DNA from 3 places in the Micromonospora sp. M61 genome. Region 3 is predicted to be linked to each of the others. Evidence: riboswitches for the same ligand, from Rfam matches in the RefSeq annotation. Region 3 holds a riboswitch; each other region holds the start of a gene.
The links. A riboswitch is a leader RNA that binds a small molecule or an ion and turns the genes downstream of it on or off. The one in region 3 is predicted to bind cobalamin.

Region 1 (3,272 bases), on a different contig from region 3:
GCTCGTGCAGGTGGTCGACGAACTCGGTGACCCGGTCGGTGAGATCCCCGGAGATCGCGACGTAGTCGAGCACCGACACGTGTTGGACCATCTCGCAGAGCCCGACTCCGCCGGCGTGGGGGCACACCGGCACGTCGAACTTCGCGGCGAGGAGCAGCACGGCGACGATCTCGTTGATGCTGGCCAGCCGACCGGTGTCCAGCTGGCAGAAGTCGATGGCCCCGGCCTGGAACAGCTGCTTGAACATCACCCGGTTGTGACAGTGCTCGCCGGTGGCCACGCCGATGGGAGCGACAGCGCGGCGGATGGCCGCGTGGCCCAGGATGTCGTCGGGACTGGTCGGCTCCTCGATCCACAGGGGTGTGAACTGGGCGAGGGCGTTGACCCACTCGATGGCCTGACCGACGTCCCAGACCTGGTTGGCGTCGATCATCAGGTTGCGGTGCGGGCCGAGGATCTCCCGGGCGATGCCGCAGCGGCGGATGTCGTCGTCGAGGTTGGCGCCCACCTTGAGCTTGACGTACCCGTAGCCGGCGTCCACCGCCTCCTGGCAGAGCCGGCGCAGCTTGTCGTCGCCGTAGCCGAGCCAGCCGGCCGAGGTGGTGTAGGCGGGGTAGCCGGTGCGGTCGAGCTCGGCGAGGCGGTCGGCCCTGGTGCTCTCCTTGGCCCGCAGGATGGCCAGTGCCTCGTCCCGGGTCAGCGCGTCGGACAGGTAGCGCAGGTCCGCGATGTCGACGAGTTGCTCGGGGGACATGTCGACGAGCAGTCGCCACAGCGGCTTCCCGGCGAGCCGGGCGACCAGGTCCCATGAGGCGTTCAACACGGCGGCGAGGGAGAGGTGGACGACGCCCTTCTCCGGCCCGAGCCACCGCAGTTGGCTGTCGGAGGTGAGGAGTCGGTAGACCGCGCCCATGTCCGTGGCCATCGTCGCCACGTCCAGGCCGACCAGAAGCTGCGCCTGGTGCACCGCGGCGGCGGCGACGATGTCGTTGCCTCGACCGATGGTGAAAGTCAGCCCGTGACCCGCGAGCGGCACGCCCACGCTGTCGACACCGTCGGTGTGCAGGATGACGTACGCCGCCGAGTAGTCGCCGTCCTTGTTCATGGCGTCGGACCCGTCGGCGGTCAGTGAGGTGGGAAAACGGACGTCCTCGACGGTGACGGCGGTGATCTGCGGCATGCGCTCCTCGCCCGGCTAGGCAAAAGATCGGATGATCACCCGGAGTATACGGAGGGCGGTTCTGACGCGTCAACGACCTTGATCCACCCTGAAGGACGGACATCCATCGTCTCGGGGCCGTCGAGCCTGGTCAATGTCCGAACCTGATCCACTGTGCCCATTGGCGCGATACATCAAATCTTTGCCGGTGTCGGCGGCCCGTGGGTCGCGTCGTGCCGTCAGTCGCACCGCCTGCGGCTGCTGCTGCCATCGACGCGCCTCGCCGGCCGGGACGAACCCGCCCCGGTGTGGCTGGTGATCACCGTCACCGGCCCGGCCGCGACACGCCGGGACCGACATGTGGGGTGTGACAACGCCTGCATCCCTATATATGGTGTCGAGCGCAGCTGGTTCGACCGCTCATCCGGTGCGGTCGAGGCAAGAGGGAACCCGGTGGAAATCCGGGACTGTCCCGCAGCGGTGAGTGGGAACGACCGCCGTCATCAGCACTGGGCCACCAAGCGGCCTGGGAAGCGACGGCCAGTAGGAGACCGGCCAGCCCGGTTGTGCCCACGAGTCCGAAGACCTGCCAGCGCGCCGCGTACCCGCACCCGGGTGGGCGGCGGTCCGAGGCCGCGTGGGACGGCTGACGCCACCTGACCCACGCCGTGCCGGCGTGGCGTCCGTCGGTGTCTGTCTCCTCGCGTCCGGACCACCAGGTCTCGAACTCCGAGGAGCGAGTGGTGACAGTCACCGAGGTAGTCCCCGTCAGCGGCGACGCGACAGTGCGGCGGACGCCGATGCAGGTCCGCAAGCGCAACGGCGCCACCGAACCCGTGGACGTGAACAAGATCGTCCGGGCGGTCGAGCGGTGGGCCGACGACCTGACCGATGTCGATCCGATGCGCGTCGCCACCCGCACCATCAGCGGCCTGTACGACGGCGCGACGACGGCAGAGCTGGACCGGCTGTCCATCCAGACCGCGGCCGAGATGATCGGCGAGGAGCCGCAATACTCGCGCCTCGCCGCCCGGCTGCTGGCCGGTTACGTCGACAAGGAGGTGCGTCGGCAGGGCATCACCTCGTTCAGCGCGGCGATCCGGGTCGGCCACGCCGAGGGCCTGATCGGAGACGACACCGCCGCGTTCGTCGCCGCACACGCCACGATGCTCGACGCCGCCGTCGATCCGGACGGCGACCGGCGATTCGAGTACTTCGGCCTGCGTACGGTGGCCGACCGGTACCTGCTGCGCCACCCCACCAGCAGGCTGGTGCTGGAGACCCCGCAGTACTGGCTGCTGCGGGTGGCCTGTGGTCTGTCCACCACGCCCGACGAGGCGACCGGCTTCTACCGGCTGATGTCCAGCCTGGCCTACCTGCCCAGCTCGCCGACCCTGTTCAACTCCGGCACCCGGCACACCCAGATGTCCTCCTGCTATCTGGTCGACTCCCCGCTCGACGAATTGGACTCGATCTACCAGCGGTACGCCCAGGTCGCCAACCTGTCCAAGTTCGCCGGCGGCATCGGCATCGCGTACTCCCGGGTCCGGTCCCGGGGCGCGCTGATCCGCGGCACCAACGGGCAGTCCAACGGGATCGTGCCGTGGCTGCGCACGCTGGACGCGAGCGTCGCCGCGGTCAACCAGGGTGGCCGGCGCAAGGGCGCGGCCTGCGTCTACCTGGAGCCGTGGCACCCGGACATCGAGGAGTTCCTGCAACTGCGCGACAACACCGGCGAGGACGCCCGACGCACCCACAACCTGAACCTCGCCAACTGGGTCCCCGACGAGTTCATGCGCCGGGTCGAGGCCGACGAGATGTGGTCGCTGTTCGACCCGCACGAGGTGCCCGAGCTGCCCGACCTGTGGGGTGAGCGGTTCGACGCCGCATACCGCGAGGCCGAGGCGCAGGGCCGCTACGTGCGGCAGGTCCCGGCCAGGGAGCTGTACGGGAAGATGATGCGGACCCTGGCCCAGACCGGCAACGGGTGGATGACCTTCAAGGACGCCGCCAACCGCTTGTGCAACCAGACCGCCGAGCCGGGCAACGTGGTGCACCTGTCCAACCTCTGCACCGAGATCGTCGAGGTGTCCAGCGACGCCGAGACCGCCGT
Region 2 (3,272 bases), on a different contig from region 3:
GCCGGCTGGTGGTGGTGTGTGCCATGGTGTGTGTCCTTCCTCGTTCGGACTCTCGAAATGGCATGTCAACCCTGTGATTCCAGCCGCCGGCGGCGGTACTGGTCGAAGTAGACGGCGGCCCAGATGATCAGGCCGACGATCACCTGCTGGTAGTGGATGCTGATGTCGAGCAGGACGGCGCCGTTGCGGACCAGGGCGATGAGGAACGCGCCGATGATGGTCCCGACGATCCGACCCTGGCCTCCGAAGAGGCTGGCCCCGCCGATGACCGCGGCGGCGATGACGTCGAGCTCCAGCGAGATCCCGTAGTTCGGCTGACCGGAGTTGACCCGGGAGGCCGCGATCATGCCGCCCAGACCGACCAGCACACCCGCCAGCACGTACACGCCGGTCAGGTGCCGACCGACCCGGATGCCCGACCGGCGTGCGGCCTCCAGATTGGAGCCCATCGCGTACGTGTACTGGCCGAAGCGGGTCTGGGAGAGCAGGAAGGCGACACCGACGGCGACCAGAACGGTGATCACCACGGCGAACGGAATGCCGACGATCTCCCCGTTGCCGAGCAGTTGGAAGGATCGGGGCAGGCCGTAGACGCCGACTGCCCCGGTGATGATGAAGACGAGCCCTCGTCCGACGGACATCGTTCCCAGCGTCGCGATGAACGGTGGGATCCGGGCCACGGTCACCAGCAGCCCGTTGAGCAGCCCGGCCAGTGCGCCGACGCCGATCGCGACCGCCGTCGCCGCCCAGAGTGGAAAGCCGAGGTCGCGTACGACCATCGCCCCCGCCACGCCGGCGAGCGCGGCGACCGATCCCACGGAGAGGTCGATGCCCTTCGTGATGATGACCATCGTCTGCGCCGTGGCGATGATGGCGATCACCGCGGTCTGCGCACCGATGTTGAAGAGGTTGTCCGCGGTCAGGAAGTAGGGACTGGCGAAACTCAACACGATGAACAGCACGACGAGCGCGGTGGCGGCGGTCAGCTCGGAGACGGCGTGGGAGATCCGTTCCCGGAACCAGTCGCTGGGCGTGCCGTGCTGCGTGCCGGTGGTTGCCTCGACGGTGCTCATCGTCGGCCCTGACCTCCCCAAGCGTGGCGCCGCACGCGACGGGAGAGCCGTCGGCGAGCGGAGCACCGGTGACCGGCCGAGCCTCCTCGGCAGGGAGAGACGGACTCGGGGCCCGCACCACCCATCGAGATAGGTCGGATGTTTCCCTTGATCAGGCGTTACCATGCCATGCACGTACGTGTGTTGCCAAGGTCTTGCGACCATGTTTTGCCGTCGGTACGCGAGCCTTCGGAGCCCGACGTCCGACCAGAGCGGCATGATCTGTTGTCGATGGCCGCCCCGCGAGCCAACGAACCACAATCCGATTGTTATCGATAACATGCTATGCCTTCGCCGCCCGCCGCGCTCGCCTCGTTCCGACTCAGCCGGTGCATGAGGCGGCGAGCAGACACACCGGCCGGTCCGAGCCGAAAATCAGCCGGCCCGGGCCGATCGCTGTCGAGCGCGTGCTCGACAGCGGGCCGCGGTTCCACAGTCGTCCAGACCGCGCCGTCCACCCGGCCACCGGCTCGGAGAGCTTCGCCGTGACGTCGGGTTCGGTGGCGGCGGACGATGCCCGCCGCCACCGATCTGGTTTTGATCTGACGAATCGGGCGGCGCTGAGTCCTCGGGCGCAGGTGCCTCACCCACTGCGGGGCCGGGTTGACCGCCTGCGGCGGCACCGATACCGTCGACCCACTATCTGCGGCGACGCGAGGGAAGCCGGTGTGATTCCGGCGCGGTCGCGCCACTGTGAGCGGTTTCCCCCACCTCAAAATGGGGCCCGCGAGCCAGGACGCTCGGTCGTCCGCAGCCTTGCAATGGGGACGCGTCATCCCCGGGGAGGTTCGTGATCATATGTCCAGCTCCACGTCCAGCCAGCCGTTGGTGAATCCCGCTGGCACCACGCGTCTTCTGTGGACGGTCCTGGCGACCGTCGTCGCGCTCACCCTGCTGGCCTACCTCGTCGCGTTCGACCAGGGTGCGGTGTCGCGCAGCGGGACGTACCTGCACGAGCTCATGCACGACGGCCGGCACCTGCTCGGTGTTCCGTGCCACTGAACGCCACCACCGCTCCCCCGTTCCTCGCCGTCCTCGTCCGCGGCCTGCTCGCCGGCCTGATCGCTGGCCTGCTCGCCGGGACGTTCGCCTACGTCGCCGGCGAACCGCACGTCGAGGCCGCCATCGCTATCGAGGAGGCGGCCTCGCACGCCGGACCCGCCACTGGCGGGCACCAGCACGACGAGGCAGTGGTCACCCGGAGCGGCCAGCGCGGCGGGCTCTTCCTGGCCACCGCACTGTTCGGCGCCGCGATGGGCGGTCTGCTGGCCACGGCGTACGTCCTGCTGGCCCGTCGACGACGGACCGACGACGACGGGCGCTCCGGCCTGCTGCTGGCCGGTGCGGCGCTGCTCGGCGCGGTGATCGTGCCGTTCCTCAAGTACCCGGCGAACCCGCCGGCGGTCGGCGACCCGGCCACCATCAACCAACGCACCGCCACCTACCTGCTGATGGTGGTGCTCGGTCTGGTGGCCGTGTGGGCGGGCTCGCTGGGCTACCGGTCAGTCGGCGCGCAGGCGCCACTGTGGCAACGCGTCGCCGCGGCCGTCGGCGGTTTCCTGCTGGTCACCGTCGCGTCCTACGTGGTGCTTCCGTCGTTCCAGGAGGTCCCCACCGACTTCCCCGCGACGCTGCTGTGGAACTTTCGACTGGCCTCCCTCGGCACCCAGGTGGTGCTCTGGACCGGGATCGGCCTGCTGTTCGCGGCCCTGATGCACCACGATAGACACCGGCGGGCCGCCGCCGCGCTGCCCAGCACGTGACCGCCACCAGCCTCCGGCTGGTCGCCCACGGTCACACCGCCGCCCTGCGCCGGGCCCGCTTCGGCGGACCCGACGACGGCCTGGACGAGGGCGGTCTGCGCGCCACCCTCGCCCAGGCCCACGCGGATCCGGACCGGCGTGGGCACCTCGGCATGCACGACACCTGCCTGTGCAGCCCAGCGGTGGCGGCCCGGCAGACCGCCGCCGCCTTCGGTCTGCTGCCGACGATCGAGACGGCGTTGGCCGACTGCGACTACGGCGACTGGTCCGGACGGTCGCTTGAGGAGATCGCCGGCACGCATCCGCAGGCGCTACACGACTGGTTGTCCGCACCGAAGTCGGCACCGCACCGCGGTGAGTCCGTCGCGGCCGTGCGGGATCGGGTCGGCAGTTGGCT
Region 3 (3,272 bases):
GGCGTGCAGGTCGTGGTGCAGCTCGGCGGCGCGTACGAGGTCCCAGATCTGCGCCCGCACGGTGGGCACCTTGGCCGGGTCGAGGGCCTGCACTGTGGCGTACTCGTCGAGCAGTTGTTCCAGTTTGGCCAGGTCGCCGTAGGTCTCGGCGCGGGCCATTGGCGGCACCAGGTGGTCGATCACCACGGCGTGCGCCCGGCGCTTGGCCTGGGTGCCCTCGCCGGGGTCGTTGACGATGAACGGGTAGACCAGCGGCAGGTCGGCGAGGACCGCGTCGGGCGCGCAGTCGGCGGCCAGTCCGAGGCCCTTGCCGGGCAGCCATTCGAGGGTGCCGTGTTTGCCCAGGTGCACCACGGCGTCCGCGCCGAAGCCGCCGTCGGCGACCGGGGCCGCCAGCCAGCGGTACGCGGCCAGATAGTGGTGACTCGGCGGCAGGTCCGGGTCGTGGTAGATGGCGATCGGGTTCTCCCCGAAGCCGCGGGGCGGCTGGATGAGCAGCACCACGTTGCCGAAGCGCAGCCCGGCGAGCACGATGTCGCCGCTCTCGGTGTAGAGCTGGCCGGGCGGCTCACCCCAGTGTTCCCGCATCCGTTCGCGCAGCTCGGTCGGGACCTGGTCGAACCAGCGCCGGTACGTCGGCCCCGGTATCCGGGCCTCGGCGGCGGCCAACTGCTCCGGGGTGAGCCATTCCACGTCGTGACCGCCGGCGGCGATCAGCGCGTGGATCAGCGCGTCGCCGTCCTCGGGCGGTGGAGCGTCACCCAGGTCGTAACCCGCCTCGGCTAGTGCGGCGAACAGGCGGACCGCCGAGACCGGGGTGTCCAGCCCGACGGCGTTGCCGACCCGGGAGTGCTTGGTCGGGTACGAGCTGAGGACGACGGCGACCCGCTTGTCGGCGTTGGGCACGTACCGTATCCGGGCGTGGCGCACGGCGATCCCGGCGACCCGGGCGGCCCGCTCGGCGTCGGCGGCATAGACCGAGAGCCCGTCGGCGTCGATCCGCTTGAACGAGAACGGCACGCTGACGATCCGGCCGTCGAACTCGGGGATGGCCACCTGCATCGCCGCGTCCAACGGGGACAGTCCGGCGTCGCTGCCGGCCCACTGCTCACGGGTGCTGGTCAGGCAGAGCGCCTGGATGATCGGCACGTCCAGGGCGGCCAGGGCGCCCACGTCCCAGGCGTCCTCGTCGCCGCCCCCGGACGCGTCCGCGGCGACCGCGCCGCCGGCCGCGAGCACGGTGACCAGCAGCGCGTCGCAGCGGGCGAAGAGCCCGAGCGGGCCCGCGCCCGTGGTCAGGCCCCGCAGCGAGCCGCAGAAGATCGGCAGCGGGTTGCCGCCGGCTTTGTGGACCGCGTCCGCGAGCACGTCGACGAAACCGGTGTTGCCGGCGAGCGCGTGCGCCCGGTAGAAGACGATCCCCACTGTGGGCCGGTCCGGGTCGGCGGGGTGTTCGCCGTGCACGCCGTACGCCGGGGTCGGTGCGGGCGGGGCGAACCCCTCGCCGGTGAGCAGCACCGTGTCGGAGAGGAACCGGGCCAACTGCGCGAGGTTGTCCGGGCCGCCCTCCACCAGGTAGGCCAGCGCCTGGGTGACGACCCCGGACGGCACTGTGGAGATGGCCATCAGCTCCGCGTCGGGCAGCGTCTCGCCGCCCAGCACGACCGTCGGCACGCCGGTGGCGAGCACCGCGGCGAGGCCGTCCGGCCAGGCCTGTCGGCCGCCGAGCAGGCGTACGACGACGAGGTCGACCCCGTTGAGCAGGGCGGGCACCTCGTCGGCGGCGACCCGGGCGGGGTTGGCCAGCAGGTAGTCGGCGCCGCTGGCGCGGGCGGCCAGCAGATCGGTGTCGGCGGTGGAGAGCAGCAGGATGCGCACGGCAGGCTCCGGAGAGTGACGCCCTGGCCGCCACGGAGGCGACCTGGACGAAGCGGGTGGGTGCGGCGTCAGCCGGCACGACGGCGCGGCCGGCTCGCCGACGCGGACGTCGGGGCCGGTCAGCGCCGGGCGCTCAGCTCAGCGGGCCCGGTGGTCGACGCGGGCGACCTGGAGCACGCCGACGAGGCCGGCCCGGAGCATGCTGGTCCGGCCGGTCGTGGGTGCGGTGTGGCGTCCGCGATGCGGGTCATGACGATGATCGTCGATGAATGAGACGCCGTGCGCCATCGGGTCCTCCTCGGGTGTCCACGCCCTGGGGTACGTCCCGACGGCCGAAGTATCCTGGCTTCCGGATCGACGCTCTCCCCCGGCCTTCCAACCGCAGACACACGGCCGTGACTCACGAGGGGGGATCGCTCCCCGGTGACAGTGGCGGGACCGCGTCGGAATCGCACCGACTTCCTTCACTGCCGTCAGGCCGCGAATGCTGCCACACCGCCGCGCCGCCGGTCAACGCCGACCCCGGCGCTGTCAAGCGGGTGCCAATCATCGGTTTCCACCGATTGGTGCGACCTCGAATCCGCACGCCGTAATGCCCCGGGTCAATGCGCGACGCCCTTTGCTCTGCTTACCTATGTGCACCAGTGACGCTCCGTGTCTGGTGCAGATAGGTAAGCAGAGCAAAGGGAGGTAGCACCTACCCTGGCCTGCGCCGATCGTCCGAGGGTGCGGTGGCATGCGGCACCCTCACCTAGGATCGGCGACCACCGGAGCAGCGTCCGCGATCAATCCCGGGAGTCGATCACCATCGTCGCCATGCGATTCCACCACCTCGCCGGCCGTGTCTGGTTCTGCCCAGGCGATCCGGACCCGGAGGCGGTCCAGGCCGGCGTCGCCGTCGTGGCCGACGAGCGCGGCAGTGTGATGATCGACGCCGAGTCGATGACGCTTGAGCAGGCCCGCTCAGCCGTCGAGGCCGCCTGAACAGACGAGCCTCAGCGGGCGTGCCGTTCCGGGTGGGCCCGGCTCCAGGTGCGCATCCGTTCCGGGTAGCCGGTGCGCGCCGCCTCGTACAGCGGCACCGCGTGCTTGCGGGCGATGGACCCCGCCGCCCGCGGCGTGCCGGTACGACGACGGATCCACTCGCCGTCGTGGGCGATCGCCACCACTGTGGTGTCCGTCGCGGTGGTCTCCGGCTCCAGGTAGAACTCCACCCCCCGCCGGCTGGCGACGAACTCCTCCAGCGCCGCGAGATCCTCGCGGGTCGCCTCCCGGTCCAGCTTCGTCGGGGTCGCCTCGGCACCCCGCGACCGGCGGTTGAACCAGCTCATGACCAGCTCCTCTCCTCGACGCCCCTCCAGTGCAGCACCGAATCCTGGCAATACGCTGCACGC

Region 1: another riboswitch for cobalamin. It lies ahead of KBX34_RS25205 (ribonucleoside-diphosphate reductase subunit alpha); the one in region 3 lies ahead of cobN (cobaltochelatase subunit CobN).
Region 2: another riboswitch for cobalamin. It lies ahead of KBX34_RS25175 (CbtB domain-containing protein); the one in region 3 lies ahead of cobN (cobaltochelatase subunit CobN).

Annotation. Positions count from the first base shown of each region.
Region 1 covers NZ_JAGPYA010000052.1:13,141-16,412, forward strand. The annotation lists gene KBX34_RS25200 (enolase C-terminal domain-like protein) at 1-1,180, opposite strand, end outside; cobalamin riboswitch at 1,551-1,768, shown strand; gene KBX34_RS25205 (ribonucleoside-diphosphate reductase subunit alpha) at 1,960-3,272, shown strand, end outside.
Region 2 covers NZ_JAGPYA010000052.1:7,052-10,323, reverse strand. The annotation lists gene KBX34_RS25185 (ABC transporter substrate-binding protein) at 1-25, opposite strand, end outside; gene KBX34_RS25180 (ABC transporter permease) at 66-1,073, opposite strand; cobalamin riboswitch at 1,719-1,876, shown strand; gene KBX34_RS25175 (CbtB domain-containing protein) at 1,911-2,114, shown strand; gene KBX34_RS25170 (CbtA family protein) at 2,105-2,875, shown strand; gene KBX34_RS25165 (histidine phosphatase family protein) at 2,872-3,272, shown strand, end outside.
Region 3 covers NZ_JAGPYA010000011.1:108,528-111,799, forward strand. The annotation lists gene cobN (cobaltochelatase subunit CobN) at 1-1,878, opposite strand, end outside; gene KBX34_RS08960 (hypothetical protein) at 1,939-2,151, shown strand; cobalamin riboswitch at 2,214-2,343, opposite strand; gene KBX34_RS08965 (hypothetical protein) at 2,695-2,862, shown strand; gene KBX34_RS08970 (hypothetical protein) at 2,874-3,209, opposite strand.